Regions from separate parts of the Sphingobium cloacae genome, predicted to be linked through region 4. Evidence: riboswitches for the same ligand, from Rfam matches in the RefSeq annotation. Region 4 holds a riboswitch; each other region holds the start of a gene.
The links. Region 4 has a riboswitch for cobalamin ahead of SCLO_RS10200 (TonB-dependent receptor). Riboswitches for the same ligand answer to the same signal wherever they lie in the genome.
Positions count from the first base shown of each region.

Region 1: linked by a shared signal. The riboswitch ahead of SCLO_RS08335 (TonB-dependent receptor plug domain-containing protein) and the one ahead of SCLO_RS10200 (TonB-dependent receptor) in region 4 are both predicted to bind cobalamin.
Region 2: linked by a shared signal. The riboswitch ahead of cobW (cobalamin biosynthesis protein CobW) and the one ahead of SCLO_RS10200 (TonB-dependent receptor) in region 4 are both predicted to bind cobalamin.
Region 3: linked by a shared signal. The riboswitch ahead of SCLO_RS05190 (adenosylcobinamide-GDP ribazoletransferase) and the one ahead of SCLO_RS10200 (TonB-dependent receptor) in region 4 are both predicted to bind cobalamin.

Region 1 is NZ_AP017655.1:1,715,492-1,723,414, reverse strand. It holds gene guaB (IMP dehydrogenase) at 1-555, shown strand, start outside; gene SCLO_RS08355 (RsmB/NOP family class I SAM-dependent RNA methyltransferase) at 637-1,812, shown strand; gene SCLO_RS08350 (tetratricopeptide repeat protein) at 1,890-2,408, shown strand; gene SCLO_RS08345 (TFIIB-type zinc ribbon-containing protein) at 2,481-2,765, opposite strand; gene SCLO_RS08340 (Bax inhibitor-1/YccA family protein) at 2,770-3,462, opposite strand; cobalamin riboswitch at 3,904-4,137, shown strand; gene SCLO_RS08335 (TonB-dependent receptor plug domain-containing protein) at 4,310-6,157, shown strand; gene SCLO_RS08330 (ABC transporter substrate-binding protein) at 6,194-7,003, opposite strand; gene SCLO_RS08325 (FecCD family ABC transporter permease) at 7,051-7,923, shown strand, end outside.
Region 2 is NZ_AP017655.1:2,919,240-2,927,162, reverse strand. It holds gene SCLO_RS14360 (alkaline phosphatase D family protein) at 1-545, opposite strand, end outside; gene SCLO_RS14355 (TonB-dependent receptor) at 620-3,115, opposite strand; gene SCLO_RS14350 (CbtA family protein) at 3,356-4,090, opposite strand; gene SCLO_RS14345 (CbtB domain-containing protein) at 4,100-4,417, opposite strand; gene SCLO_RS14340 (histidine phosphatase family protein) at 4,515-5,093, shown strand; cobalamin riboswitch at 5,161-5,397, shown strand; gene cobW (cobalamin biosynthesis protein CobW) at 5,656-6,693, shown strand; gene cobN (cobaltochelatase subunit CobN) at 6,693-7,923, shown strand, end outside.
Region 3 is NZ_AP017655.1:1,050,577-1,058,499, forward strand. It holds gene SCLO_RS05165 (hypothetical protein) at 97-423, opposite strand; partial or broken gene SCLO_RS05170 (putative DNA modification/repair radical SAM protein) at 585-1,806, opposite strand; gene SCLO_RS05175 (thiamine pyrophosphate-binding protein) at 1,960-3,648, opposite strand; gene cbiB (adenosylcobinamide-phosphate synthase CbiB) at 3,755-4,696, opposite strand; gene SCLO_RS05185 (aminotransferase class I/II-fold pyridoxal phosphate-dependent enzyme) at 4,689-5,669, opposite strand; gene SCLO_RS05190 (adenosylcobinamide-GDP ribazoletransferase) at 5,666-6,418, opposite strand; cobalamin riboswitch at 6,623-6,808, opposite strand; gene proS (proline--tRNA ligase) at 6,876-7,923, opposite strand, start outside.
Region 4 is NZ_AP017655.1:2,045,813-2,053,735, forward strand. It holds gene SCLO_RS10185 (DUF3592 domain-containing protein) at 1-350, shown strand, start outside; gene SCLO_RS10190 (hypothetical protein) at 496-978, shown strand; gene SCLO_RS10195 (PepSY domain-containing protein) at 902-2,428, opposite strand; gene SCLO_RS10200 (TonB-dependent receptor) at 2,415-4,535, opposite strand; cobalamin riboswitch at 4,715-4,962, opposite strand; gene SCLO_RS10205 (helix-turn-helix domain-containing protein) at 5,059-5,790, opposite strand; gene SCLO_RS10210 (marine proteobacterial sortase target protein) at 5,964-7,923, shown strand, end outside.

The sequences.
Region 1 (7,923 bases), 330 kb from region 4:
TGCACCACCCGGGTCGTCGCGGGCGTCGGCGTACCGCAGTTGACCGCGATCATGGATTCCGCCGAAGCCGCCGCCCAGCATGGCGTGCCGGTCATCGCCGATGGCGGCCTGCGTACCTCCGGCGACGTGGCCAAGGCGCTGGCGGCGGGCGCGGGCTGCGTCATGGTGGGATCGCTGCTGGCGGGCACGGCGGAAGCGCCGGGCGAAACCTTCCTCTATCAGGGCCGAGCCTATAAGAGCTATCGCGGCATGGGCAGCGTCGGCGCGATGGCGCGCGGGAGCGCCGACCGCTATTTCCAGGCGGACATCAAGGACCAGATGAAGCTGGTCCCCGAAGGCATTGAGGGCCAGGTGCCGTTCAAGGGCCCGGCCAAGGATGTGATCCACCAGCTTGTCGGCGGCGTGAAGGCGGCGATGGGCTATACCGGCAGCCGCACGATCAAGGATTTGCAGGAGCGCGCCCGCTTCGTGCAGATCACCAATGCGGGCCTGTCGGAAAGCCATGTCCATGACGTCACCATCACGCGGGAAGCGCCCAATTATCCCACGCGTTGATCGCCGCTTGCGAAAGGGAGCGGGGGAAGGGCTTGTCATGATGAGCGACGGTCATGGTCCCGATCCGAACGGAGGCGAACGGTGACGCCCTCCGCCCGTGTACAGGCCGCGATCGAACTGCTCGACGCCGTCATCGCTTCCGCGCGCGATGGCGGCCCGGCGGCGGACACGCTGATCGCCCGTTATTTCAAGGAACGGCGCTATGCCGGGTCGCGCGACCGCCGGGCGGTGCGCGACCATGTTTACGACGCGATCCGCCGCGCCGCCGACCGCCCGGAAAGCGGCCGCGCCGCCATGCTCGGCCTTGCCTGTGAGCATCCGGAGATCGCCCACCTGTTCGACGGATCGGCCCATGGCCCCGCGCCTGTCCAACCGGGCGAAGCTGCTGCTGCGCCGGGCATCATCCCCGGCTGGATAGTCCCCTTGCTGGCCGGGCCGGTCGAGCAAGACGCCTTGCTGGGCCGCGCCCCGGTCGATCTGCGGGTCAACCGTCTCAAAGCGGCGGTAGAGCAGGTCGTCCCGCTCCTGCCCGATGCCGCGCCGATCCCTGGCGTGCCCGACGCGCTGCGCCTGCCCGAAGGCGCGCCCGTCGAAAAGAGTGGGCTGTGGCAGCAGGGCCTCGTCGAAGTGCAGGATGCCGGCAGCCAGTTGATCGCCGCCGTTTGCGAGGCGAAGCCGGGCCAGACCGTCATGGACCTGTGCGCCGGAGCAGGCGGCAAGACGCTGGCGCTCGCCGCCGCGATGCAGGGAGAGGGTGTGCTGATCGCCGCCGATACCATCCGTTCCCGCCTGGGCCGCCTGTCCCCCCGCGCCGAACGGGCCGGGGCGACGTTCATCCAGACGCTCTTGCTGGATCAGGGGCATGAGGCGCGCGCGCTGGAAAGCCTGCATGGCCGGGCCGACGTCGTGCTGGTCGACGCGCCCTGTTCCGGCACCGGCACGTGGCGGCGCAATCCCGAAGCGCGCTGGCGGCTGACGCAGGCGCGGCTCGACCGGCTGGTACAGGAACAAGCCCGCATCCTCGATTTCGCCGCGCCGCTGCTGGCGTCGGGCGGCGCGCTGGTCTATGCCACCTGTGCACTGACGGACAGAGAGGGGCGGGATCAGGTGGAATCGTTCCTGCAAAGGCATGACGGCTGGATCGCGGACACCTTCGCCCTGCCGCTTGGCCGCGCCCATGGTCCGGGCTGGCTGCTGACGCCGGGGCATGACGGGACGGACGGTTTCACTTTCGCCCGGCTGCGCCGCCGCCCGTGAAAGAGACAATGGACAAGCGCCCGCAAAATGGCGACACTTGGCCGGAATCAACGCCTGAAACATGGCTGGAGACATTGATGCGTTTCACCCCTGCCTCGATTGCCCTTGCCGTTATGCTGACCACCGTATCCAGCGCGGGACTGACCCAGCGTCCGGACGCGCAGATCGACCCGCGCTCGATCGAATGGCAGCATGCGGGCGAAGCGGCGCGCAAGGCCGGCAATCTGGAAGGCGCGAACGACGCGCTGGAAAGCGCGCTGGCGGTCGATCCACGCAACCGCGGCGCCTATATCGAACTGGCGCAGGTGGCGCGCGCGCAAGGACTTCAGGGCAAGGCCATCCGCCTTTATAACGAAGCGTTGTTGCTGGACCCCGCCGATATCGGCGCGCTGGTCGGTCAGGGCGAAGCGATGGTGGAAAAGGGCGCGATCGCCAAGGCGAAGGAAAATCTGACGCAGGCGCAAAAGCTCTGCCGCGCCGATTGCGCGGGCGTGGGCCAGCTTGCCGCCGCTATCGAGAAAGGCCCGCCCGCCACCGTGCTGAGCGCCAAGGAAGAAGTGATCCCGCCCAAGGCGGTGCCGACCGAAACGCCTTGACCCGCCTTGCGGCCGGAGAAGCGCAGGGCCGTGGAACAGGAAAAAGGCCGGTCATCGCGACCGGCCTTTTTGTCAATCGAACAACTCTTCCAGAAAGCTCTTCCGCCGCTTCTTCTGATAAGGCCGCCCGTCGCCGCGATAGTCCCGGTCCGGCCGGTAGCTGGGCTGGCTCACCGGCGCGGCGGGCGCGGTCTCCCGCGCGGATCGTTCGATGATCTTGTCCAGTTCGCCCCGGTCCAGCCACACGCCGCGGCATTGCGGGCAATAGTCGATCTCCACCCCCTGCCGGTCCGTCATCGCCAATCCGACATGACAGACCGGGCAGAGCATGGCCGAAACGGCCTGCGCGTCGCGCATCCGCCTATTCCCGCTCGCCGGTCAGGTGCAGCAGCATCTGGAACAGGTTGACGAAGTTCAGATAGAGCGACAGCGCGCCCATGACCTGCATCTTTTCCGCGACTTCATGGCCCGCATAGTGGAAATATTCCGACTTGATGCGCTGCGTGTCCCAGGCGGTGAGGCCGGTGAAGATCACTACGCCCAGGATCGAAACCACCATCGCCATCGCCGAAGACCCGATGAACAGGTTGATGAGGCTGGCGACGATGATGCCGATCAGGCCCATGATGAGGAACGAGCCCATCTTCGTGAGGTCGCGCTGCGTCGTATAGCCCCACAGCGCCATGGCGAGGAACATCACCGCGGCGGAGAAGAAGGCCTGCGCGATGCTGCCGCCGGTGAAGATCAGGAACACGCTGGCCAGGGACACGCCCATGACGGCGGAAAAGGCCCAGAAGGCCATGCGCGCGCCCGCGGTCGTCATCTTTTCGATGCGGAAGCTGAAGAAGAAGACGAAAGCCAGCGGCGCGAAGATCGCCACCCATTTGAGCGGCGTGCCGAAGATCGCGGCGGCCAGGGCAGGCGTATTGCCGATGAAGGCGGCGACCAGCCCGGTGATGACCAGGCCGATGCCCATATTGCGGAAAACGCCCAGCATATGCGCGCGCAGGCCGGCATCGACCTGCGCCGTCTGGCTGGCACCATAGCCCGGCATGCGAACGGGATTATTCACGGCGTTAAAACTCCATCCTTCAAAAATGGTCAGACCAGAATAGTTAAGGATCGAGCGGCCCGGCGTGGTTTCGGTGGGATTGGAGGGGGGGCTGCAATCCCCCGAACCTGCACCGAGCACACTCGATGCGGTCCGACATCACGGCTGGACATGTCCAGCCGCCAGAGGGGCCCGGCCCGCAGGAACCATATCGGGAGAGGAAGGCTGCGGCGCAAGGGATCGGGCGCATAGCAATAATTTGTTACAATGAAGGGTGGCCGGCTGACATGCTCCCGCTTATGCAGGCGCATGATGCATGTCGGGAGCGGACAGCCTGCTCTCGCTCCCCAATCCGCCATTTCCTTCCCCTTGAAATCGATCCGCTTGGCATGGCCTTCCGCTTGTCCTATGGGCAGCGGCGTCCGGGGCGCTTCCAGCGCGCCGGCATGATCGCGCTGGTGCCCCACGGGGCTGAAAAGGGAATGCGGTGCGGAGGTTTTCTCCTCCTATTCCGCTGCTGTCCCTGCAACTGTAAGCGGTGAGCGCGATGCGTATGGGTCCCTCCTTCCTGCGAAAGGGGCGGGAAGGGGACCGGCCACTGGACATCCGTCCGGGAAGGCTGGCGCATCGCAGTGACGACCCGCGAGCCAGGAGACCTGCCAGCGTCTGGTCGCTCTTGCCCTGGCCCAGGGATCGGCCATGGCACGGTTTCTTCCGTGAGCGACGCTGCCAGGCGGCCGGGGCCGCATCGGTGCGCGTGGCGGGGACGGGCGTTGACCTGCCGCGCGCATCGGCCGCGCAGGCGGAGTCCCCGGTCCTGAAGTTCACAAACGCTCAGGGAAGAGACACAATGATGAAATCGGGATTGTCGCTCGTGGCGCTGCTGGCGGCCACGCCGGCGCTGGCGCAGGATGACGACATCGTCGTCACCGCATCGGGCATCGAACAGCCGCGCGATCAGGTGGGTCAGGCGATCACGGTGATCGACGCCGACACCATCCGCACCCGGCAGGCGGTCGAAGTGACCGACCTGCTGGCGACGACGCCCGGCGTCCGCTTCAACCGCAACGGCACGATCGGCACGGTCACGGGCGTGTCGCTGCGCGGCGCGGAATCGTCGCAGACGCTGGTGCTGATCGACGGCGTCAAGGTGAACGACCCCAGCGGCGATGCCGACAGTTTCAACTTCGGCAACCTGCTGGTCGGCAATATCCGCCGGATCGAAGTGCTGCGCGGCTCCAACTCGGTCGTCCATGGCAGCCAGGCGATCGGCGGCGTGGTCAATGTGATGACAGGGACGCCCGCCGAAGGCTATGCCGCCAATGCGTCGGTCGATTACGGCTATAGCGACACGCTGAACGCGAAAGCGGATGTGTCCGGCACCAGCGGGATCGCGTCGGGCGGCGTGGGCGTCGCCTATTTCCGCACCGACGGCATCTCGGCCGCCGCGCGTTCCTTCGGCGCGACGGAGAAGGACGGCTACAAGAACATCACCGCCAATGCGAAGCTGAAGCTCAGCTTTTCCGACGCGCTCAGCCTCGACCTGCGCGGCTATTATATCCACGCCGACCTCGATTATGACAGCTTCTTCGGAACACCGGCCGATAGCCCCGACATCACCAAGTCGGACCAATATGTCGGCTATGCCGGGCTCAACCTGTCGCTGCTGGACGGCAAGCTGACCAACCGGGCGGCGGTCACCTGGTTCCGCCATGACCGGGACTATTATCCCGCGCGGGGCGCGGACGCCTCCTACGGCTATTCGGGCACCAACCTGCGCTTCGAATATCAGGGCGTCTATGCGCCCGTCGATCGGGCGAAGCTGGTCTTCGGCTATGAGCATGAGCGGCCCGACTATGACTTTTACGGCTTTGGCAGCACGGCCAGCGCCAAGGCGAACATCGACAGCGTCTATGCCCTCGCCATCGTGCAGCCGGCCGAGGGGCTTTCCGTCACCGGCGGCCTGCGCCATGGCGACCACAACCAGTTCGGCGGCGCGACGACCTTTGGCGCGAACGCCAATTACACGCCCAACCATGGCGCGACCAATTTCCGCGTCAGCTATGGCGAAGGGTTCAAGGCGCCCTCGCTCTATCAGCTTTACGATAGGTGGGTGGGCAATGCCGACCTGCGTCCCGAACGCTCGAAAAGCTATGACATCGGTTTCGACCAGAGCCTGGATAACGGGCGGGCGATGCTGTCGGTCACGGCTTTCCGCCGCGATACGCGTAACCAGATCGACGGCTTCCCGCCGACCTATGTCTATTACAACATCGCCCGCGCCCGCGCGAAGGGGGTGGAAGCCAGCCTGACGCTGCGGCCCGTGGAGGCGCTGACGTTCACGGCCGCCTATAGCTATATCGACGCACGCAATCGTTCGGAGGGGACGGCCAATGAAGGCAATCGCCTGCCGCGCCGTGCCGCCAATGCGGTCAGCGTGTCGGCGGATTATGTCTGGCCTTTCGGCCTCAGCACCGGCGCGACGGTGACGATGATGGGCGACATTTTCGACGATGCCGCCAACACGCGCCGTCTGGACGGCTATGCCGTTGTCGGCCTGCGCGCGTCCCTGCCGGTCACGGAGAATCTGGAAATCTACGGCCGCATCGACAATCTGTCGAATGAGGAATATGCGACGGCCTATGGCTATGGGGTCTATGGCCGGTCGGCCTATGGCGGCGTGCGTGTCCGCTTCTGATCGCGCGGCAAAGGGGCGGGCGTGAGCGCCCGTCCCCTATGGGCGGTCCGGCGCGGCGTTGACCTGCGCCACGATGCTGCGCGCGGCCAGCACATAGGCCGGGCCGCCGCAGACCGTCCACGCCTGCGGCACCCGAATGCGGGGAATGTCCTTCAGGACCGGATGATTCAGCATCTCCGTCCCCTGATCGACCACGCGTTCGCTGCCGCTTTCGACGATCAGCCAGTCGGGACGGGCGGCGATCATCTGTTCCAGCGGAATCTGCGCCAGAGCGGGCTTCCCCAGCTTCGCGGCGAGGTTGGTGAGGCCCGCGCGCCGCATCAGGTCGTCGACCAGCGTGCCGGTGCCCGTCATATAGCCGCGCCTTTGATAATAGGCGGCAACGCCGCCGCGCCTGGGCCGGGGCAGGGCGGCAAGGTCGCGGTTCATGCGCGCAATGAGCGCCTCGCCGCGTTCGGGATGGCCCACGGCCCTGGCTGTCCGCCGGATCTGGTCGATCACCGACCCGTAACTGTCCGCCGTTTCCAGGCCCAGCACGTTCCAGCGCCCCGGCGGCGCGCCCGCGACGCTATCGCCCAGCGGAAAGCCCAGCAGCAGGTCGGGCCGGAGCGCCATCACCTCTTCGGACGGCCGGCGCAGGCTGCGGAAGGAGCGGGCCTTGGCCGCAGCCGCCGAAAGTTCCGCATTGCGGGCGTTCCTGCTGAGCGCGACGATCTGGCCCGGATCGGCCAGCGCCAGCAGATATTGATCGGCGCAGACGTTCAGCGACACGATCCTGCGCGGTTTTTCGGCGGGCGGGGCCGCGCCGATCAGGCCCAGCGCGGCGGCCGCTGCCAGCAATTTCATCCCATGCATGTCCATGGCACTAGCAAAGCGCGGCGGAGGCGCAAGTCATGATGCATGCGCGCCGTCGTCATCCCTTGTTGCTCCCCACGCTCGTCCTGCTGATCGTGCTGGCGGCCGGCGGCTCGGTCATGTTGGGGGCCGTGCCGATTTCGCTGCCGCGCCTGTGGGCGGTGATGACGGGCGGCGGAGACGAAGTCGCCCGCGCGATCCTGATCGACCTGCGCGTGCCGCGCATGATTCTGGGCCTGCTGGTCGGCGGGATGCTCGGCCTCGCGGGGGCGGCGCTGCAAGGCTATCTCCGCAATCCGCTGGCCGAACCGTCCGTGCTGGGCGCGTCCAACGCGGCGGCGCTGGGGGCGGTCTACGCGCTCTATTTCGGGTTGGCGCAGATGCATGTGCTCGCCCTGCCGCTGCTCGCCATCCTGACCGGGATGATCGCCATCGGCGGGCTTTTCCTGCTGGCCGGGCCATCGGAAAGCCCGCTGACGCTGATCCTCGCGGGCATCGCCATCGCCACGCTGGCGGGGGCGGGGATCAGCCTGTCGCTCAACCTGTCGCCCAACCCCTTCGCGGCGATGGAGATCATGAGCTGGCTGATGGGGAGCCTTGAGAATCGCAGCTATGCCCATGTGTTGACGGCGCTGCCCTGCGTGCTCGCCGGCGCGGCGCTGCTGATCGCCGACGGACGGACGCTCGACGCGCTCACCTTGGGCGAGGATGGCGCGCAGGCGCTGGGCGTCGACCTCAAATGGGCGCGGCTGCGGTTGATGCTGGGCGTCGCGATCGGGGTCGGCGGCGCGGTGGCGGTGTCGGGCTCGATCGGCTTCATCGGCCTGATCGTGCCGCATCTGGTCCGCCCGCTGACGGACCGTTCGCCCTCCGCCATCCTGCTTCCGTCCATGCTGGGCGGTGCGGCGCTG
Region 2 (7,923 bases), 870 kb from region 4:
GCGCGGCCTTCGTAGATATAGTCGCCATAGTGAAAGACGAACGCCAGATCCTCTCCGGCCATGTGGCGATAGGCGGTGTAGAGGCCGTCCTCGTAATTCTGGCAGCCGGCGACGCCGATGCGGAGCCTGTCCACGGTTGCGCCCGCGGCAGGCATGGTGCGCGCCCGGCCGGTGATGCTGCGTTCGCGGCCGATCAGGAAACGATACCAATAGGGGCGGTCGGGCTGGAGTCCCGCGACCTCCACATGCATGGCATGACCCAGTTCCGGGCGGGCGACGGCTTCGCCCTTGGCCGCGATGGTCTTGAACGAGGCGTCGGGGGCGACCTCCCAATCGACGGCCACCGCCTGCATCGGCATCCCGCCATGTTCGGCGAGCGGATCGGGCGCGAGGCGGGTCCATATCACGAAGCCGTCCGGCTGCGGGTCGCCCGCCGCGACGCCCAGCCGGAAAGGCCAGGCGGTGAACAGCGTCTGCGCGCGCAGGATGGCGGGAGCGAACAGCAGCGCGCCGCTGCCAGCAAGAACCGAACGGCGAGTGAACATGGGTTTGTCTTTATCCTGCTTTTCCGATGATGAAATGCCGGGCGGGAAACCCCGCCCGGCGGCCGGCCGGCCGGTCAGAAGGCGAAGTTGATCGTGCCGCTGACGGCGCGGGGCGCGCCGATCTGCACGAACTGTCCCGTCGTCGTCTCCGTCTTGCCGTCGAAACCGCCATAATAGCGTTTGTCGAACAGGTTGGTGACGTTGAACTGGAAGTAGGACTGGTCGTTCAGCCCGATGATGCCCAGCGGCAGCCGCGCATCCAGATCGACCAGCGTATAGGAGGGGGTCCGCGCGGCGAAGACCGCCACGCCCCCGCTCATGATCGGCAGGTTCTGGTCGTTCACATAGCGCGGGCCCGTCCGCTTGACCTGCCCGCCCAGCTCAAGCGGGCCGAGCCGCGCCTGGATGCGCCCGCCGAACGTATAGGTCGGCGCGCCCGCCTCGCGCTTGCCCGCCGTCTCGCCATAGACCGGATTGCCGTCGTCATCGACCGACAGGACCACATCGTCCTTGATCTTCGATTTCAGATAGGAACCAAAGGCATAGACCTGCAATTCGGGCATGAACGCGTAGGAAATGCTGGCGTCGACCCCATATTTCTCCACCTTGCCGAGATTGCGGTAGATGGAGATGCTGTTCACGATGTCGTAGGACTGTGCCAGCCGGTTCTTGTAGGACGTATACCAGACCGACGCCTGCGCCTGCATGTTGCCTGAGCGGAAACGGCCGCCCAGATCGAAATTGTCGGTCGTTTCGGGATTGGGTTCGACCGAGCCGGTTCCCTTGGGATACCAGAAGATCTGGTAGAGATTGTCGGTTCCGGGGACCTGTATGCCCTTGGAGTAATTGGCGAACAGGCTGGCCTGCGGCGTCAGTTCATAGACAAGGCCGGCTTGGGGCAGGAAACGGTTATATTTGAAGATGCGCTGCTGGGGCCGTCCATAACCGGGATGGGCCTTCGCATAGGCGTCTTCCGCTGCCTGATTGCCGGAGAAGCAGTCGACGAAGCCGCTCGCACTGGACGCGAAACAGTGGTTGTTGAGGTTCCGCTTGAAGAACGGCGCCCGGAATCCGGCGGTGACGGTCAGCCCGCCGAACTCTCCGCGATATTCGCCCGAGATCTGATGAAGGATAGCATAGGAAAGCCGGTCGCGCTTTTGCAGTACATTTCCGTCCGCCCCGATCAGCGGATCGTCCACGGGGAAAACGTCGATCGCGTCGCCCGAAACGGTCAGCCTGCCCACTTCGCCCGTCTGGCGATGCTTGCCGCGATCCCAAGTATAGGCAAGGCGGATCGAGTTGCTGTCATTGATGTCGTAGCGCAGCGAGGCGATCACGCCCAGGCGGTGCGTCTTGGTCTGGCTGGGCGCGAGCAGGCGCACCTTGTCGAGCATGTCGCCATCGCCGTTGAGGTCCATGCCCGCATAAGGCGCGCCGCCGACATAGCCTGAAAAGCCGGGGCCACCCTCCTGCGGAAAATAAAGCGCCTCATTGCCGACGACCGTGCCGCCGCCATTCGCCTTGGTATATTGATAATAGGGATCGAGGGTCAGCGTCAGCCGGTCACTGAGGGTGAAGCGCGAATTGACACGGATATTGCCCGTGTCGGACGGATTGTAGCGATAGTCGAACAGCGACCCGCAGGAATTGGCCGCATCCGCCACGCCGGGCGTCGGCGTGGCGGTTTCGCAGCGCCCGGCATCATAATAGCGCTCGTCCTTCGTCAGCGGGAAGCGATTCGGGACGACGCGGCCGTCGGCGGTGTCCGTCCGCAGCGCCACGGAGCCGGAGAAATTGTTGCGGTTGCGGTTGAAATGCCCGGCGACGGCAACGAAGTCGCCATTGGAGCCGATGGGCTGATAGAGCTTGGCGTTGAACTGCGTCTTTTCGACCTTGCCGAAATGACCGAAAGGCGAATCATAGGTCGCCCGGCTGGCGGAAAGCCAGGCGCGCGTGCCCGCTGGCGTCAATATGCCCGTGTTGACGAGCCCGAAAAGGCGGAAATAGGAGAAGTCGCCATAAGTCCCCGCAAGGCGGGCGCCGAAATCCTCGGTCGGAACCAGCGTGCGGTAATTGACCGTGCTTCCGCTGGCCGAGGCGGTGGGGCTGTCGATATCGGTGGTGCCCAGATTGACATTGACCTGATCGATCAGTTCGGGATCGACCTGCTGGTTGGTGTAGAGGGCGTAATTGCCGGTGTCGTTCAGCGGAATGCCGTCCACCGTCTGGGAAATGCGCGTGTCGTCGAAACCGCGAATCGTCAGCGTGCCGCCGCCCGATCCATAGGGGTCGTTGTTCTGGAAGCTGACGCCCGGCAACTGGTTGATGACATCGTTGACGGACTGGCCGGGCGTTTGCCGGGCGATGAATTCCTGCGTCAGCACGGCCTTCGCCTTGGACGTGTTGGGAACGGCGACTCCGCCGACCTGCGCACTCTCGTTTCCGGCGGCCGTGACCACGATTTCCTTGTCGAAGTCGATGGACCCCGTGGACTGCGCATAGGCGGCAGTTGTTCCAAAGCTGGCGAAAGCCAGCGCCGCCAGAGACGGACCAGATACCCAACGAACCATTATGATACCCCTTCATATGCAGATGTTGCGTTGCAGCATCCGCCCGCTAGGAAGGGATCATTTCATGACCATGACAGGACATTCGGTTGGTCGAAAGGCGTGGCTCGATCACGATAGCCCGATCGGCAGAAGTGCGATTCGATCGGCACTTCCGCCATCCCGGCATCCGTTTTCCCGCAGCCGGCCGCGCGCCCCCGGACAGATCGCAGCCCCGCTAATGCCCGCAAAAAGATATTCCGTTCACCCCCGGCGCTGGAGCAGGCGCTCCGCCATCAGGCCGAAGGCGATGCCGATCGTCGCCCAGAGCAGAAGCTGCGTCGCCAGGGACGCCACCCGGAAATTCCAGAGCAGCGTCGCCGGAAAATCATCGGGCACTTCATCGATGCTGGGCAGCAACATCTGGCCGCTGCCCACGACCAGCAGATAGGCGCCGGCCGAAAACAGGGTCGCGTCTATCCCGCGCCGGGACTGGGCCAAAGCGCTCCACAGCTTCCAGGCTATCACCGCGCCGGCCAGCGACAGCGCGATCATCGAGAAATAGGCGGCGGTGCGCAGCTCCACGGTTTCATGCTTGCCGACCGCCGGGGGCGTCTGCGGATATTTGAGCGCCGGGACGACCACGACCAGCAGGAACGCCAGGGCCGCCAGCAGCAGGGCGAAGCTGCGCGGCCCCATCCGCCCGAACCGGCCATAGCCATAAGCGAACAGCAGCGAGAAGATGCCGCCCACCGCCGCGCCATAGAGGGAAAGGGCCGTCCACAGACCCAGCCCCTTCTGGGTAGGACGGCTGACCAGTTCCTCCTCCTCGCCACCCGCCGGCCCTTCGTCATGATGGGCCGCATGGGCGGCATGGGTGGCTTCATAGGCGATGGCGCGGTCGACCTGCGGCTCGGCGACGAGATGGGCGCACAGGGTCGCAAGAAAGGCGCCCAGGATGCCCGCAAGCATCCCGCGCCACAACAGATCCTTCGTCATGACCCGGCCCTAGTGGCAGGGAAAGCCGAGGAGATGCCGTCCGTCATGGACGAACTCATGCACGTACATGCCGTCGAAGATCGCGACGGCGCCCTGTTCCGTGCTGACGAAATAGAGGAAGATCAAGGCGATCAGCGAGCCGAACACGGCCCATGGAAGAATGTCCTCGACCGGGATCGCCGTTCCACCCTGGACAGGGATGAAGCCGTCGTCGAAAAATGCGGCGCTCATTGCCATGATATTCTGCTCCTGAAGGGATTGCGCGTCCCAAGGGTTGATCTTACGATCCGGGAGGAAGGTCTGGCTCTCGACGGCGGATGTCCGCATCGATAACAGTGGCGCGACCGCGCCGGATTTGCACCGGCTTCTTCTTCCAGGACGATGCAGCCCTTAGAGCCGGGGGGCTGGCGGCGTCAACGGCCTGTTGGAGTTTACCCTGCCGACCTCTCTCCTGCTCCTGTGCATCGCGGCCACGCCCTCCAGCCGCCGCGGCGGTTTTCCCGACCCTTCGGAATCGCTGGACGAAGGCGGCCTCCGGGCAGCGGCCCGCATGGAGCTTCCCGGGCGCTTGCGCGATCATGCCTTCCGCAGCCCGTCGCGCGCGGCGGAGGAAACCGCTCTCGCCCTCTCCCTGCTCGCCCGGCCGGAAGCCGCGCTGGCCGACATGGGCTGGGGACGCTGGGCCGGCCGATGCTTCGAGGAGATCGGAAGCGACGAACCGGAAGCGCTGACCGGCTGGCTGGCCGATCCCACGAGGGAGGCGCCGGGCGGCGAAACCATGGAGGCGGCGGCATCGCGGATCGGCTGCTGGCTCGACGGCATCCGGGAAAGCGGGCGGCCGGTCTGCGCGATCACCCACCCGATGATGATTCGCGCCGCCCTGTGCCACGCGCTCGACCTGCCCTTGCGCGCCACGCTCGCGATCGACATCGCCCCGCTCTCGCGCACCGTCCTGTCCTTTCACCGGACATGGCGGCTGCAATCGTTGAACGGCGGCGGCTGAGCCCTTGCGGCCCGCCGGTGCAGGCGATATGAGCCGGTCGTCCGGGGCGGCATCCGTCGCGTCCGGGTATTGATCGCGCCGGTGCCTCGCAAGAGGCTGAAAATGGGAATGCGGTGCGGATGGGCAGGGAAGCTCCATCCCAAGCCGCAGCTGTCCCTGCAACTGTAAGCGGCAGCGCGATGCACACGCTTCCCCCAAGGGAAGCAGCCACTGGGCCGGACGCTGAAACAGGCGAGGTCCGGGAAGGCCGTGCATCGGGCGATGACCCGCGAGCCAGGAGACCTGCCGGCGTCTGGTCGCTCTTGCCCTGGTCCAGGGGATGGCCGCGGCACGGTGTTTTCCGTCTGAGCGACGATGTCATGCGGCTGGGGCCGCGTGGTCCTGCGTCCATGGGCGAACGCCCGGTCATGGGCGCGGGCCAGCCGTCGTGCGTCCACCGGCACCGGGCCGCTGGATGGCGCCGGCAAGCCCTGGCCCGGTTGCTCCGGCGCTGCGAGGGAAGACCTCCCATGAACACCGTTACTGCCGCTCCCCCCTTCCTCAAACCGACGGGAGAAGGCGCATGAGCAAGGTGCCCACCACCGTCGTCACCGGCTTCCTGGGCGCGGGCAAGACCACGCTCATCCGCCATCTCCTGCAAAATGCCAGGGGCCGCCGCCTCGCCCTCGTCATCAACGAGTTCGGCGATGTCGGGGTGGACGGCGAGCTGGTGAAGGGATGCAATGACGAGGCATGCCCGGAGGACGACATCGTCGAACTCGCCAACGGCTGCATCTGCTGCACCGTGGCCGACGACTTCCTGCCCACCATGCAGAAGCTGCTCGACCGGCCGAACCCGCCCGACCATATCATCATCGAAACGTCCGGCCTCGCTTTGCCCAAGCCGCTGGTGAAAGCGTTCCAATGGCCCGACATCCGCACCCGCGCGACGGTGGACGGCGTAGTGGCGCTGATCGATGCGGACGCGGTGGCGGCGGGACGCTTCGCCACGGACGAAGCCGCGCTGGCGGCGGCGCGGGCCGCCGATCCCAATCTCGACCATGACAGCCCGCTGGAGGAACTGTTCGAGGACCAGCTGGCCTGCGCCGACATGGTGGTGCTGAACAAGACCGATCTGGTCGATACCGCCACGCTAGCGCGGGTCGAGGCGCAGGTCGAGGCGGAAACCCGCGCGGGCGTGAAGATCGTCCGCGCCGATCATGGCGCCGTGGACGTGGGCGCGCTGCTGGGCATCACGGCGGCGGCGGAAGACAGCCTTGACGCCCGGCCATCCCACCATGACGGGGAGGGCGGCGATCATGACCATGACGATTTCGACAGCTTCGTCGTCACCGGCGGCGAGGTCGGAGAAGTCGAGGCGCTCACCGCCCGGCTCGGCGCATTGATCGCGGCGCATGACATATTGCGCGTCAAGGGCATGGTGGCGGTAAACGGCAAGCAGAGCCGCCTCATCGTGCAGGCCGTCGGCCCGCGCATCCAGCATTTCTACGACCGCGCATGGATGCCTGCGGAAATACGCCGGACCCAGCTGGTCGTGATCGGGCAGAAGGGACTGGACCGGTCGGTCATCGCATCGGACCTGCGGGATATTCTGGGCTGATGCACCTGCTGTCCGCCACCCCCGGCACCATCACCGATGGGGAGGAGGCGATCGACCTCGACCAGCCGCCGGGCGACATCGTGATCCTGACGGTGGCGGACAGCGAACTGGCCTGCTTCGCCAAGGCGGCGGGGCAGTTGCCGCCGGGTGCTCCCAGCGTCCGGCTCGCCAACCTGCTGCCATTGCGGCATCCCTATTCGACGGACCTCTATGTCGAAAAGACGATCGCCCATGCCCGTTTCGTGTGCGTCATATTGCTGGGGGGCAAAAGCTACTGGCCCTATGGCATAGATGAGATCGCCGCCATCGCGCGGGAAAAGGGCATCGCCTTCGCCGCCATCGCCGATGGGCGGGAGGCGGACCCGGCGCTTGACCGCGCGTCCACCCTGCCCGCCGAGGTGCGGGAGAAGCTGCGCGCATATCTGCGGCAGGGGGGGACGGCCAATGCGCTGGCCTTCCTGCGCCTGGCGGCCAGACTGATCGGCGAGGATGCGGGCGCGCCGGACGATCCGGTGCCGGTTGCCGATGCAGGGCTTTACCTCAAGGGCTGCGACCGCCCTACACTGGCGGATTTGCGGACAGGGTGGCTGGACGGGAAGCCCGTCGCGCTCCTCATCTTCTATCGCGCGCTGATGATCGCGGGCACGCTGGACGCCGTCGACGCCATGGTGGAGGCGCTGGAGGCGCGCGGTTTCAACGTCGCCGCCGTCCATGTCCGGGCACTGCGCGAACCCTTCGCGATCGACTGGCTGCGCGGCCTGCTGGGCGAGATCGCGCCCGACGCGATCCTGAACGCGACCAGCTTTGCCGCCTCGTCCGCCGGGGACAAGCGGACGCCAGCCGTGCTGGAACAGGCCGACTGCCCGATCCTGCAGCTGGCCTTCGCCGGGGTGGAGCAGGCGGAATGGGAAGCGTCGGCACGGGGGCTTGGCCCGCGCGACCTGGCGATGAACGTCGCCCTGCCGGAGGTGGACGGTCGCATCTTCACCCGCGCGGTGACTTTCAAGGCGGCGGAACGCTTCGATGCCGTGACGCAATGCGGCATCGTCGTCCCCAAGGTCGCGCCGGACCGGGTCGCCTTTGCCGCCGATCTCGCCGCCAACTGGGCCGCGTTGCGCCGCACCCCGCCCAAGCAGCGGCGCGTCGCGCTGATCCTCGCCAACTATCCCAACCGGGACGGACGGATCGGCAATGGCGTGGGGCTGGACACGCCGGCCAGCGCCGCCGCCA
Region 3 (7,923 bases), 1.0 Mb from region 4:
CCGTGTCGTACTGGTGGCTGTGCGATAGGAAAGCTGGAATGTAGCCGCGCGCTCGCTTTCGGGCTGACATTTCTCCCGGATCGTTGGTCTACCGATTCAGTTCCCGTCCTCGGCATCCGGATCGGGCGTCAAGATCGGCCAAGGGCGTCCTGACGCAAAATCGGGATGGCGTGGTTCCGATTCTGGAGCACCGTACTCGTCCCGGAGTTTGTCTATAAGATTGAGACAGCGGGCGGCGGGGTCATCCTTGCCGCCGCTGCTTGTCATCGCCAGCAGCTTCCGGCGCAGTTCGGCCGCCGGGACGGGCACGACATTGTAAGCACCCTCCCAGTTCTCTGCCGGGACGTGGTCCGTGACAGCGCTTTGGATCGACTGCCACGTCATGAACGAACGTCTGGTTTTCCTCTCAAAATCGATCAGCATCAGTATGCCGTCCGTGCCAGGGTCTTCAGCAACTGCGCTAGCTAGCAAGGCAAGGCGCGATCGGGGAACAGAAGAAAGAAGCAGACCCCCGCTCCCGCGAGGACAGCGAACGCGAGCGCAGAACGCAACACTAAACCGATACCGACTGACAGCGCTTCCATTTACCCATCCCAGACAAGGCGGACGCGAAGGTCGCCGCGATCGATCAGCGAGGTCGGTCGCCAGTCCGCCGCAATGATGAATGGACGCAGCTTCGCCACCGTCCGGGTCAGGCGCGCAAGATCGTCGAGGCGAAGGTCATGAAGGCACCGCGCGCGCAGGATCGCCGCGACGGCGCGCGTTCCAAGGCCCGGCACCCGCAGCAGCGCTTCGCGCGGGGCGCGATTGATATCGACTGGGAACAGGCCGCGAAACTTCAGCGCCCAAGCCAGCTTCGGATCGATATCGAGCGGCAGCATGCCCTTGTCGTCCGCTGCCTCCTGCACCTCCCCGGTCGAGAAGCCATAGAAACGCACCAGCCAGTCCGATTGGTAAAGCCGATGCTCGCGCATCAGTGGCGGTCTCTTGAGCGGCAGGACCGCGCTGGCGTCCGGAATCGGGCTGAAGGCCGAATAATAGACGCGGCGCAGCTGGAACCGATCATACAACATATTGGCTCGGCCAATGATCTGGCTGTCGCTCGCGCCGTCCGCGCCGACGATCATCTGCGTGGACTGGCCGGCAGGCGCGAAGCGCGGCGCATGGCGAAAGCGTTTGCGCGCATCCCTGGCTTCGGCGATCGCATCGCCGATATCGGCGATCGCGCCTTCAATCTGCACGCTGTTCTTGTCAGGAGCGAGTCGCGACAATCCCGGTTTTGGTCGGAAGTTCGACATTGATCGATACGCGATCGGCCCAGAGCCCGGCCTGCCGCACCAGTTCGGGGTCTGCTTCCGGAATGGCCTTGAGGTGGATATAGCCCCGGAAGCCGTGCTCCTCCCGCAACATGCGGGCGACTTCCACCAGTTGCTCCATCGTGTGTGAGGAAGATTTGATGATCCCGGACGAGAGAAACAGGCCTTCGATATAATTGCGGCGATAGAAGCCGAGCGTGAGATCCACGACTTCCCGCGGCGTGAAGCGGGTCCGTACGACGTTGGAGCTCTTCCGATTGACGCAATAGTGGCAGTCGAAGATGCAGTGGTTGGTCAGCAGAATCTTGAGCAAGGAGATGCAGCGGCCGTCCGGGGCATAAGCATGGCAAATGCCCATGCCCTGCGTGGAGCCGATGCCCTTCCCATCCCGGCTATGCCGCTTCGACGTCCCCGACGATGCGCAGGATGCGTCATATTTGGCCGCATCCGCCAGAATCGCCAACCGATCGCCGACTCCCATGTTCTTCATATGTACTATATATGTTCTTTTATTCCTGTGCGCCAATGATTCTGCGACGAACGGTAAATTTGCAGAAGGGGGCGCAGCGATAGTCTTTCCCGGCTCCAAAGGAGAGCGTTGCTCGATGCAATGCGCGCCTTTGGCCGCCGTTCGTCCCTCGGACTACCGCCCTACCTCGAAGGCCGCGTGCCGCACGGCTTCCAACGTGGTGCCGGGCGAAATCGCATCCGGATCGAGCAGGCAATGGAGGATGGCAGGCTTGCCCGACGCGCTGGCCCGATCGAAGGCGTCGGCGAAATCGGATGTCCGCGCCACCGTCTCCCCATGGCCTCCAAAAGCCCGCGCATAAGCGGCGAAGTCGGGATTGGTGAGTGCCGTCGCGATGGGCCGTCCGGGAAATTCCCGCTCCTGATGCATGCGGATGGTGCCGTACATCCCGTTGTCGATCAGGATGACGATGATCGCCAGCCCATATTGGACCGCCGTCGCGAATTCCTGCCCGTTCATCATGAAGCAGCCGTCGCCCGCAAAGGCGATCACGGCGCGTTCGGGGAACATCCGCTTGGCCGCGACCGCCGCGGGAACGCCATAGCCCATCGACCCCGATGTCGGCGCAAGCTGCGTCCCGAACCTCTCGAAACGATGGAAGCGATGCACCCAGGTCGCATAATTGCCTGCGCCGTTGCACAGGATCGCATCCCGCGGAAGCTTCTCGCGCAGCCATGCCATCATCCGCGCGGGGTGGAAATCGCCGGGGCTGACGATCCGCTCCGGATCGGTCCAGGCGAGGAAGTCCGCCCTGCCCGCTTCGCGGAAATCCGCGCGCGACGGCGACGGCGATGGTACGGGGCCGACGCCCTCCAGCGCCGCGGCGAACGCTTCCGGAGCGGCGTTGATCGCCAGCACCGGCCGATAGAGTTTGCCCAGTTCCGATGGATCGGGATGCACATGGACAATCCTCTGTTCCGGCTCGGGGATGGAGATCAGGCCATATCCCTGGCTCGGCACCTCCGCCATGCGCGCGCCGATCAGGAGCAGCAGGTCGGCGTCCCTGACTCGCGCGGCCAGCTTCGGATTGGCCCCGAAGCCCAGATCGCCGGCAAAGCTATCGTGGCTCGCCGGAAACAGCATCTGCCGCCGGAAGGAGACGGCCACCGGCAGATCCCATCGCCCCGCGAACGCCGCCACCTGATCCACGGCCACCTGCGACCAGCGCGATCCGCCCAGAATGGCCAGCGGCCGCTTCGCTTCGCCCAGCAATTGCCCCAACCGCGCCATCTGGCCGGCGCCCGGATGCGCTTCCACGACGGCAGCGCACACGGCATCCCCTGCCTCCACGCTTTCCCGCAACATATCTTCCGGCAGGGAGACGAGGACCGGCCCCGGTCGCCCCGACATGGCCGCATGGACGGCGCGGCTGACGATCTCCGGGATGCGTTCCCCATTGTCGATTTCGGCCACCCATTTCGCGATCGAGCCGAACACCGCGCGATAATCCAGTTCCTGAAACGCGCCCCGGTCGCGGACATCCCGTTCGACCTGCCCGACGAAGACCAGCATCGGCGTCGAATCATGCTGGGCGATATGCAGGCCCGGCATGGCGTTGGCCGCGCCCGGCCCTCGCGTCACGAAGCAGGCCGCGGGACGGCCCGTCAGCTTGCCATGCGCTTCGGCCATCATCGCCGCGCCGCCCTCGGCCCGACACACCGTCACCTTGATCGGGCTGCCGATCAGCGCGTCGAGCACGGCCAGATAGCTTTCGCCGGGAACGCAGAAGATATGGTCGATCCCATGGATTTCCAGCTGGCGGACCAGGCATTGGGCGGCGTTGCGTCCTTTGGCTGCGCTCATTTCCGCATTTCCCTCATGCCATCCATGGATTTCACGCAGGCGCGCGCCCCGCGCGGCTTTCCTTCCTGGAGGATTATCGCATGCGCCCTTCCCGCGCCAGCATGCATCATCGAATGAGCAACGGCATGGCCGCCGCTCCGATCCAGAGTATAGCGCAGGCGCGCAGATAGACCCGCAATGCCCGCTGGATGTCTTGCGCGAAAACCCGGTCACGGCCTTCGCCGATCCACGGCTTGTCATGGGCCACGCCATCATAGCTTACGGGTCCGGCGAGACGCAGCCCCAGCGTTCCCGCCATCGCCGCCTCCGTCCATCCCGCATTGGGAGAGGCATGTTTGCGCGCATCGCGCCACATGATGCGCCAGCCTCCTCCGCCGGCCAGACAGATCACCGCCCCGCCCAGCCGCGCGGGCAGGAAGTTCATGACATCGTCCGTCCGCGCCGCGGCCCAGCCAAAGGCGCGCCAGCGTTCTTCCTTGTGACCGATCAGGCTGTCGGCGGTGTTGATGGCCTTGTAGGCCCAGATTCCCGGCAGCCCTCCGACGATCAACCAGAAGAGCGGCGCGGCCACTCCATCGCAGAAGCTTTCCGACAGGCTCTCGATCGCGGCGCGGGCGATGCCGGGTTCGTCGAGCGTTTCGGTGTCCCGGCCCACGATCATCGACACGTCCTGCCGCGCACGTGCCTCATCGCCCTCCCCCAGATGGCGGGCGATCGGCCGGACATGCTCGAACAGGCTGCGTTGCGCGAGGGCGGGCCAGGCAAGAATCGCCATGCCAAGCCATGCAAGGGAACCGAGCCAGCGGCGGCAGAGCCCTTCCAGCAGAAGAGCGCCGCCGGCCGAGACGGCCAACAACAGCATCACGGTCAGAACCCCGATAGCGCGGCGAAGCCCCGCGCTCCATCGCGCTTGGTTCCCGTAACGTTCGGACAGGGTGATGATCCGGGCGAAGAAACCGACGGGATGGCCGATCCGGGCATAAAGCGCGCGCGGCCATCCGATGACCGCATCGAGGGCAAGGGCCGCGAAGGCGATCGGCTCAGCCAAGGAGGGCCCTTTGCAGGCGGTCGAGCGCCTCCTCCGTTTCGGGGAGGCCGATCCGCAGCCAGCGGGGTTCGTAGTCGAAGGGACGCGTCAGGATGGTCTGTTTCGCCAGTCGCTCGAACAGCGCCATCGCATCGTCGGCCACGATCAGCCGGAACAGCGGACAGGCGCCGACGGGCGAGTATCCGCAGCCCGTCAGCACATCGTCCAGCCGCCGTCTTTCGCGGGGCAGGCGCTCCCGCATCGCCGCGATCCAGTCGCGGTCGGCATAGGCGGCTCTCCCGATGGCGATGGCGGCGGCGGAAACCGGCCATGCCCCAAGCTTTCGCCGCATCCGGCCGACGATGGCTTCCGGGCCGAGCAGGAAGCCGAGCCTCAAGCCCGCCAATCCGAAGAATTTGCCGAAGGAGCGGAAGATGAGCAGCCGTCGATCATCCGCTATATCCCGCGCCAGACTGGTCGCCGGATCGCTGTCGGCAAAGGCTTCGTCAACGATCAGCCATTCCTCGTCCGCTCTGCGGTCGGCCAGGTCGAGCAGCGCGTCGCGCGGCCAGCAATGGCCGTCGGGATTATTGGGATTGGCGAGAATGATGGTGCCGCCATCCGGACTCTCCATCGCCGCCGCCGTTATCGCCGAGGATAGCGGGAACATATCCTCATGCGTGCGATAGCAGGGGGCAAGATATCGCGCGCGCGGGCCGAGCAGATCGCTGGCCAGGCGCAGGCCCGTTTCGGTTCCCGGAAGGGCGCAGACATGCCGGGGGTCCACATCGAAATAGACGGCCGCGATTTCCTCCATCTCCCGCAGATCGGTTTTCGAAGGCAGGCCGCGCCAGTCGATGGCCATCCCCGCCGCGCCCGGCCAGCCATGCGGGTTGATGCCGGTCGACAGATCGATCCACGGATCGCCGCCTTCGCCGAACCACGCCCGCGCCGCGTCGAGATCGCCGCCATGCCATGTCCATGGGCTTTTCATGACAACCGCGCTCCCACGACCAGCGCCATCAGGAGCGCGGCTTCGATCCACTCGATGCCAGCGCCGTGGCCGTCACCGGAAATGCCGCCGATATGGCGCTTGATCCACCAGCCCCAGAGCGGAATCAGGATGAGGGCAACGAGCAGGGCCGGGAACAGAAAGGAAGCGGCAAGCGCCGCGCCTGTCCATGCCAGCATATCGAACGGGCGCACGGCGCCCCGGAAGCGGGAAGCCAGACCTTCGTGGAGCGGCGGCAGCCCATAGGTCCAGATCAACGGGCCGATCCGGGCGATGAAGGGAATGGCGACGAGCCCCAGCCATGGCGGACGGGCGGGGCCCGGCAGAGTGAGGAGGGCGTGGACCAGCACCAGCTTGCCCAGGAGCAGGAGGACGATGGCGATGGCGCCGAAGCTGCCGATATGGGGATCGGTCAGCGCGGCCATCATCCTTTCGCGATGGCCATGCGCCGCGCCGCGGGCGTCGGCGATATCCGCCAGTCCGTCGAGATGAAGGCCGCCCGTCACCGCGACCCACAGAAGCAGTCCGGTCAGCGCCCCGACCCATGGATCGACCAGGCCGCCAGCCCAGATACCCCATGTGACGATCAGGCCCACGATCAGGCCGACGGCGGGGAACCAGCGCATGGCCGGGGGGAAATCGGCAGGCGTGAAGGCGATCCGGGGTGTGGGCAGCCGGGTCAGGAACTGCGTGGCGATGATGAAGCCCTTCACGGCCGCGCCCCTGCCCATGGGTGGAGGGAGCGTTCGCGATTCCATGAAGGAGATGGCGAAGTGATCGTGTTTCGGGATTCGGGGGGCATGGTGGACCTTCCGCAGCGAGGGCCGGCCCGGAGGAGGCGGACGGGGCGGGTGCCGCCGTCCTGCCTGCCGCCCGGCGCGGTGGGACTGTCGCCACGCGGGGGAGCCCGTCCGCATGGCGCACCCTGGCCGCGCGGAGAACGACTGCGGCGGGCCGGTATCCTGGCTTGCGGGTCAGGGCCGGATGCGCCGCCTTCTCAGAACCATGCGATTCCAATGACTTATGGCGCGCGGCTATCCGCTCACAGTTGCAGGGGCAGCTGAGGTTCTTCCCCTCATTCCCGTTTATCCCTTTCGGGAACCTGTCGCATGGCGCGGAATAGGAAAGTTATGATCCCGCGTCAATCGAGGCCCGACCGGCGGCCGACGCCCCGCGCCGTCCGCCCCCTTAATAGGAGCGCCCGACCAGAACGCGCTCGACCGCCGCCTGCCCGGTGAAGATGCAGGCGCCGTCGGCCGCTTCCGCATCCAGCGGCACGTTGCGCAGGGTCAGCTTCTCGCCCTTCAGCCATTCGACCACCTTGTCGAGCGCCGCGCCGGTCGGCCTGCTCCACTGGACGAGCGCCCAGCCCGGCTTCGCGCTGGCGGCGAAATAGGCCTTCAGGGCATCCAGCGACGCAATATCCTTGTCCACATGGCCGTGCAGCCGGCCGTGCGCCTCGGCGAACAGCGCCCGCTGGACCTCTTCCAGCGCGGCGGCCGCTCCGGCGATGAAATCGTCCCGCGGCACGACCTGGCTGTCGAGCTTTCCATCCGCCCGATAGAGCCGGTCGCGGCGCAGCACCGACACATTGCCGCCGGCGACATCCCGGCCGCCGACCTCGATCACGATCGGCGCGCCCTTCTTGACCCAGCCCCAGCGCTTGTTGGCGGCCTTGGCGGGGCGCTTGTCCAGCAGGGCGCGGACAGGCTCGCGGAACACGTCCCTGCCGTTCAGCTCCTCCACCAGCGCGGCGCAATAATCGAGGATCGCGGCGTCCTCCTCCGTATCGCGCAGCATCGGCACGACGACGATCTGATAGGGCGCGACACGCGGCGGCACCCGCAGCCCGTCATCGTCGCCATGCACCATGATGAGCCCGCCGATCATGCGCGTGGACATGCCCCAGCTGGTCGTCTGGGCCAGTTCCTGCTGCCCTTCGGCATTCTGGAACCGGATATTCTGCGCCTGGCTGAAAGTGGTGCCCAGGAAATGGGACGTGCCCGCCTGAAGCGCCTTCCCGTCCTGCATCATCGCTTCGATGGAATAGGTGGCGACAGCGCCCGGAAAACGCTCATTTTCCGGCTTTTCGCCCGCGATGACCGGCAGCGCGACGCATTCCTCGGCGAAGCTGCGATAGACTTCGAGCATCTTCATCGTCTCGTCCATCGCTTCGTCGACCGAGGCGTGGGCGGTATGCCCTTCCTGCCAGAGGAACTCGCTGGTGCGCAGGAAC
Region 4 (7,923 bases):
CGATCTTCCTCGGCCTCGGCGCGGTATTTGCCGCGCTTGGCACGGTTCTGCTGGTCATCGACCTGAAGCGAGGCAGAACAATTTCGCGATTGTTGCGCGAAGGCAAGCCAGTGGAAGCGGGTTTTCTCCATGTGTTTCGCGATAAGCGCATCACCCGCCATGGCGATCATCCCTTTCGGGTCGTGGCTCAGGCGATGGACCCGGCGACCGGGCGCCTGCGTCGTTTCGAGAGCGAAGCGATCTGGGTCGATCCGACGGCGCAACTGGCGGGGCGCACGCTGCGCGTGCTGCTCGATCCCGCCGATCCGCTGCGCTATCATGTCGACCTGTCGGACATCCAGCCCTTATAGGGTGACGAGGATGTGCGCCGGAGGCCATGGATGAGGCCCGCGACAAGGGCGCTGTCCGAACATCGCGGCTTTTGAAGCACAGGGCGGAGAGGCTACCGCGCGAAAATTGCGGTGGCATCCCGGATAAAAGGATATGCAGGCCGGTATGAGCGTAATGATGGGAATGAAATGGTCGATCATTGTCTTTGCCAGCGCGCTCGTCCTCGGTTTTCTCGGCATGGGAGCGCTCGGTGCGGCGCTCTACTATGCGTGCTACCCGCTACTGGCGCCATTCTATGGCAATCTCGTCAACTGGCACGGCGACTGGGTCTGGAGCGCGACCATCTGGGCAGGCGTTCTGTGGCCATTCACATTTCTCATTGCAGGCGGGCTCAATCTCTATCTCACGCCTTATGCGCCCGTTCTCCTGAGAGGGGCAGGCTATGTCCTGGTGCTGTGGCTCGGCGCGGCCCTGATCTGGGCGCTCATACTGGCTATATCCTACAAGACGCCGGAAGCGGCCTGTGCCGAGACCGGCAGCGCGCGTTTCGGGCCTTGCACACGGGCAGACATCATGACCGGGAACGCGACGCCCGTTTCCGCGCGAACAGGCGCCGCCATCCGATCACGACGCCGCTCATGGAAATGACGATGCCTGCCACGGACAGGAGCCAGACGACGATATGCCGCAGCGGCGGCCAGACAAGCAGCCACGGCAAATCAAAGCTGTGCAGCGCATTGAACAGCCAACGGTAGGAGCGCCCGCCCGATCCCAGCTTTCCGAGCAACGCGCCCGTGACCGGATCGATGTGGAGCCATGTGTGGGAAGGATCGTCGAATTTCAGCCGCCATATCGGCAGCGGCCGGCTGTCATCCCGTTCGTCGCCCGTCGAATACCAATAGCGGTCGGGGCGCTCCAGACGCTCCATGTCGACGAGTCGGGCGCCAGGCATGGCTTTCCCCGCCAGGGCGGCAATGCGCGTCCAGTCCAGGGCCACCACACCGGCCGTCCGCCCATCCAGCAACGTGGCAGGTCCGCGCCCCCACAGGCTGATGACCGGATCGCCGCCCAGATAGGCGAAACGCAGTTCGCGGGCGCCATGCGCGATCCGGGTCAGCGCCGCGATGTCGGTCGCGGGAAAGCCGGGCTTTGCGCCGACATAGAGGCTGGCCGCATCGGCATGGCTCCTGTCCCGCAGTCCGCCCCAGGGACTCATCGAGAGCCAGCCGCTGAAGACCCAGCCGATGAGAAACACGCCGCCGAGCAATCCGATGACATGATGCCATTTCATCCAGCCCGCATAGGGGCTGATCGAACCCGACCGATACCGCCGGGTCAGGCGGACGCGCAGCATGCCGACCCAGAAACCCGCGACCGCGCCCAACATGCCGATGCCCGATGTCCAGAGCACGACCTGCCGCCACGGTTCCTGAAACAGGCGCAGCGCCTCGAAATAGATCCAGTGCGGGACAGCGCCCAGCCAGTTCCAGAATCGCTCATGCGCGGTCGTGTTCTGCACGACCTCCCCGGTCTTCTGGCTGACATAGATGTCGGTCGACGCCGGATCGGCGAGCCGCACGCGCCAGAAGGGCGCCATCGCGTGATAGGCGCGGGTGACGACCCATTGGTCATGGGCAACGGGATCGACGGAGAGCGCCCGCGCCCCGGCAAGCTGCTCCGCGATCTGCCGGGCGCGGGGCGCGTCGACGCCGCCGATCTCCCGGCCGGTCCTTGCCGACACCGCCCGCCGCCCTGCTTTCGTGACGAAGCGATAGACGGGCTCCCCGCCTGTCATGCCCAGCCGCATCTCGGCGGGGAAATCCTTTTCGCCCAGGCTCGCCAGGGCCTGGCCGGGATCGACATGCACCTGCGGCCAGTCGATCGGCGCTGCCGTCCCGACCCGCTCCGGCGCGCGAAAGGATGGGAAAGACACATAGAGCATCACCAGTCCCGACAGGAACCAGATGGCGAAAAGGAGGCAAAGGATGATGCCCGTCCAGCGGTGGAAGACGTAAAGCCAGCGCTTCGCCTTCTTCCAGAGGGCGACGGGGACGGTTGGTCCCCGCCGCGCCGCTTGCCCCGGGTCAGAAGCCGACATGGAGCGTCGCTTCCACCGTGCGCGGGTCTCCCAGCACCCATTGCGTCGCGCCATAGGTGGAGCGGGCATAGGTTTCGTTGAAGACATTGCGCAGGCGCAAGGCGATGCTGGCCCCTTCGACCAGTTGCCGCCTCAGGCCGATATCGGTGAGGGTATAAGCGGGCACCACGCGGGTGTTCGCTGCGTCCTGATACCGCTTGCCGACATGGCTGACGCCGCCGTCGACGACCCACCCTTCGGCGAACTCCCAGCTGACGAAGGCATTGGCGCTTTTCGCCGCGACATTGCTCGGCCGGTTACCGGCGCGCTGGAAGAGGACGCCGCCCACGGACTCGGTGAAATCGTCGTAGCGCGCCCGCAGCAGCGCGCCGTTGAGGGTGATGCTGAAACCGTCCACCGGCTCCAGGAACAGGGATGCTTCGACCCCGCGCGAGGATTGCTGGCCGACCTGGACCTGGATGGTGGGCACCAGGGGATCGGAAGTCAGCAGCTTGCGCTTCACGATGTCATAGACCGCCAGCGTCCACTGGCCGCGCGTTCCCCAGAAGACATGCTTGATCCCGGCCTCATATTGGCGGCCGGTCGACAGGTCGAAGGCGCTTTGGGCGAAGCTGGTGGAAACGAGCGCGCCCACCGGATCGGCCGCCGTCGCATATTGTCCGTAGAGCGCCAATGCCGGCACCGGATTATAAACCGCGCCGACGCGCCAGGTGACGGCATCGGGGGTGGCCGTGAAATTATTGGCGGCGTTCACATAATCCGTCTTGGTGATTTCCGGCTGGTCGTAGCGCAGCCCGCCCACCAGCGAGAATTGCTCGCTGAACTTCAGCCGATCCTCGGCAAAGATGGAATATTGGCGGATCTTGTTGGTATAGCGCGGCCTGGTCGGCGCGCTCGCCTGATGGATGAAAAGGCCGGGCACCGGATCGATGGCGTCGACCAGCCGCGTCGCGTTGTTGCCGCTGTTACTGACATTCTTGTAGCTGATCCGGTTGATGTCGAACCCCAGGACCAGCTGGTTTTCCAGTCCGCCGATCTGGTGCGCCAGGTTCGCGGTGGTCCGGTTCCCCGTCTGCTTCTGGATATGGTAGAGTTCGAGAAAGCTCGACTGCCGCACCTGTGCCGGGCTGTCCGCCGTCGCAGGCACATAGGTGACGCTTTCCGCATTCTTCCAATATTTATTGGCCCAGAGATGATAGAAGGTGCTGCGGATCGTCAGCGCTTCGGAAGGAGTCCATTCCACCTTCGCCTGACTCCAATTGTCCCGGAAGCGCAGGTTGGCGTCGGCGGCATTGTAATTGTTGCGGCGAAGCGACCGGTCGAGCTTGCCGTTCACCAGCGGTACGCCGAACCAGGTGCGCGGGCTCTGGCTGCTATAGTCGTGCGAAAGGGTGATGCTGAGGTCCGCAGCCGGTTTCAGCCGAACCGCCCCGGAAAGCGCCAGCGCATGGGAATCCCCCCGATCCATCCAGCCTTCCGACCGACGATAGCTGGCATCGGCGCGGAAGCCGACGCCCGCGACGACCGGACCGCCCGCCCCCGCCGCAACGTTCAGGCTGTCATAGGACGCAAAGCCGATGCGGCCGCTGGCCATCATCTCGTCCGAAGGTTCTTTGCGCACGACGTTGACCGCGCCGCCAATAGCGCCCTCGCCATAGAGGACCGAGGCGGGACCGCGCAGGATTTCCACGCTCTGCGCCATCCACGGATCGGCCGGGAAAGTCAGCGTGTTGTTGTACATGCGCATCCCGTCATAAAGCGTCATAACCGAGTTCTGTCCGGTGAAACCGCGCGCCGAGAGGCCGTAGCCGAACACGCCCGACATATTGACGATACCGGTCGCGCGGGCGGCCGCATCCTGGATGGTGAGGTCGCCGCGCAGGCGAATCGCATCCCCATCCAGCGTTTCGACGCTGGCGGGCATCTCCAGCGGCGTCAGGCCAAGACGGCTCGCGCCTTCGGTCTTATGGTTCAGGCGGAGCGGATCGACCGTGCCGGTGACGACGATCGTCGCATTGTCCGCCACCGCACCGGGATGCTCGGCGTGGACAACGACCGGTGCGGCCAGTGCCGGGACCGCGATCGCGGCCGAAACATATTTCAACATTCTCTTCCCCCGTCGGCGTCTCACGACAAATGGGCGGGGGCGTGCCGTTCGCGAACGGTCGGCAACCGGCATCGGCCGGACGCCTGAGGCGACCGACACGCGGCTCCGATGCGGCCCCTGCCGCTCGTTCGTCGCTCAGACGGAGTTCACCGTGCCGCGGCCATCCCCTGGACCAGGGCAAGAGCGACCAGACGCCGGCAGGTCTCCTGGCTCATGGGTCATCGCTTGACATACGGCCTTCCCAGGCCCCGCAGGATTTAGCGTCCGGCCCAGTGGCTGGCGGCTCGGGCGCAATGCCGTCCGCACTTATATGTCGCGCTCGCCACTTACAGTTGCAGGGACAGCTGCGGGATAAGGCCTCGAACGACCCGCACCGCATTCCCTTTTCATCCCCGTCTCCGGGGAAACCGACGCGATCTTCATCCTCCCTACGGCCGAAGGACGCGGAAAGGACAAGGCTCTTTATATTTTAGGCTTGAACTAGGCAATAGCTATCCGACAGGGTCCGGCTGGCGCGGTCGCATCATGGCCGCCAGCGGCAGAAATCATCCTGCATGGCCCGGTCCAATGTCGCGCGGCAATCCGCATAGGCCGGGTGGGCCGGTTCGATCACGCCCATCGCCATGTCGGGCAACTGCGCCTGCGGCACGAAGGCAATCGGACAGGCAACCGGCACCAGTTGCGATCCCGCGCCGACCTGCAAGGTTGTCAGCAGGCCGAACATCCGCCCCTCGCGCGTCGGACGGCTGAGGATGATGAGCCGGTGCTGCCCCTGCTCATTGGTCGAAAGATAGATATGTCCCGACAGGTTGGGCATCGACACATGGCCCGACTGGGCGAAGGCGCCGTCCGCGCGGTCCGCCTCGGCGAAGCGCAGATAGCCCGCCGCCTCGTCCCATGCGACCCGCGTCCGATAGGCGATGACCGCGCCCGGCGTGCCGAAACTGGCCCGCAGCGTCACATAATCCTGTTCGATCCAGCGGATCGCGGCGCGGCTGTAGGCACCCATATGATCGGGCGCCAGATCACGCCCCACACCCGGATCGCCACCATTCCCGCCACGCAACGCCGCGCCCAGCGCCTCCTCGATCCTCACTACCGTCGCCAGGGTGAAGGGGCGGCTGCCCGATAGCGCCTTTTCCAGCGTCGACAGGCTGATCCGCGCCATATCCGCCAGCGCCTGCCGCGACATGCGCCGCCGCGCCAGTTCTTCGCGCAGCCTTTCGGCAAATCCCTCGTCCGCTTCCGGCTGCATCGGCTTCCCCCATAAGGACCGGACAATTCCGCACAAAACCGCACAATCCGTCAAGCCCCTTCGCGCGCGCCGCACATCCCTGCCCGCTCCGGCAAGAAACGGCATGGCTTGCCGATGGCTGTCCGGCATGGCGCGCGCCTAGTGGAAAGGCTCCTCATTTCATGGAGTCCGCCATGCCCCTTTGCCTCTTTCCCCGCCGGTCGCGCAGTCGTCTGGCGCTCGGCCTCTCGCTGCTTCTGGGCCTTGTCGCCCTCATCTTCCTGACGAGCCGCCTCACCGCCGCCGAACCGGCCGCCGATCCCGACGCCATCGGCAGCGGCACGCTGATGCTGCAAGGAAAAGGGGTCGCCACCGCCATGCCCGCCATGCGGCTGGGCACCGACATGGACGTAACCGTCAGCGGCCAGACCGCCCGCGTGCGCGTGACGCAGGCGTTCCGCAACAGCGGCAATCAGTGGATGGAGGCGACCTATCTCTACCCGCTGCCGGAAGAGGGCGCGGTCGACAGCCTGAAGATGGTAGTCGGCCAGCGCGTCATCATCGGCCATATCAAGCGCCGGGAGGAAGCCCGCGCCATCTACGAGAAAGCCCGCGAGGAAGGGAAGAAGGCGGGCCTCGTCGAATCCGAACGCCCCAATCTGTTCCGCAACAGCGTCGCCAATGTGGGACCGGGCGAGACGGTGCTGATCTCCATCGAATATCAGGCCCCCGTCCGCCAGCTCAGCGGCGAGTTCGCGCTGCGCCTGCCGCTGGTCGCGGGGCCGCGCTACACGCCGCAGCAGACCCCCGCCGCCGACGCGCAGGCCGTGACCGCGCGCCTCGCGCATCCCACGCTGGGCAAGGATCTGAACCCCGTTTCGATCACCGTCCGCCTCACCCCCGGCTTCAAGCCCGCCAATCTCATCAGCCCCTGGCACCGCATCGCGGTCGAGCAGGACGGCGAGCAGAACCGCACCATCCGCCTCGCCGACGGCGAAGTCCCCGCCGACCGCGACTTCGAGCTGCGCTGGCGTTCGGCCAGCGCCGATCCGACGATCGGCCTGTTCCGTCAGACCCTGAATGGCGAAGATTATCTGATGGCCGCCATCACCCCCCCGATGCAGGAGCGGAAACGCGCCGCGCCTCCCCGCGAAATGGTTTTCGTCATCGACAATAGCGGCTCCATGGGCGGCCAGTCGATGGATGCGGCCAAGGACAGCCTGCTCTATGCGCTCGGCACGCTCCGCCCGCAGGACCGCTTCAACATCATCCGGTTCGACGACACGATGACGCGCCTGTTCGACGACAGCGTCCCCGCCACGGCGGAGCAGATCGCGCTGGCCCGCCGCTTCACCGAGGGGCTGGAGGCCAATGGCGGCACCGAAATGCTGCCCGCGCTGCAATCGGCCCTGATCGACAGCCGTCCCGCCGACATGCAGGGCGTCCGCCAGATCGTCTTCCTGACCGATGGCGACATCTCCAACGAGAAGGAGATGATGGCCGCCATCGCCGCGAAGGCAGGCCGCAGCCGCATCTTCATGGTCGGCATCGGCTCCGCGCCCAACCAGTATCTGATGCGCCGCATGGCCGAAGCGGGCCGGGGCACCTTCACCAATGTCGGCACCGGCGAGGAAGTCGCCGCGAAGATGACGGCGCTGCTCGACCGCCTCGCCAGCCCCGCCGTCCGCGACCTCAAGGTCAGCGTCGAAGGCGCCAGCCTCGACCTGACCCCGCGCAAGCTGCCCGACCTCTATGCGGGCGAACCGCTGGTCCTGCTGGGCCGGGAGAAGCTGATCGGGGGCAACGCGCCTGGCGGAAAGCTGACCGTCACCGGCATGATCGGCGACAAGCCCTGGTCGCAGACCTTGGACCTGCGTGACGCCGCCGAAAGCCCCGCCGTCGCGAAGCTCTGGGCCAACCGCCGCATCGCCGATGCCGAAGCCGCCCGCTGGGCCGATGAGACGGACGACGCCACCGCCGACGAAACCATCGCGCAACTCGGCCTCGCCTACTCCATCGTCACCAGCCAGACGAGCCTCGTCGCGGTGGACGAAACCCCGGCCCGTCCCGAAGGCGCGAGCCTGACGCGGGAGGAACTGCCGCTGCTGCTGCCCGCTGGCTGGGATTTCGATGTCCTCTTCGGCGGACAGGCCG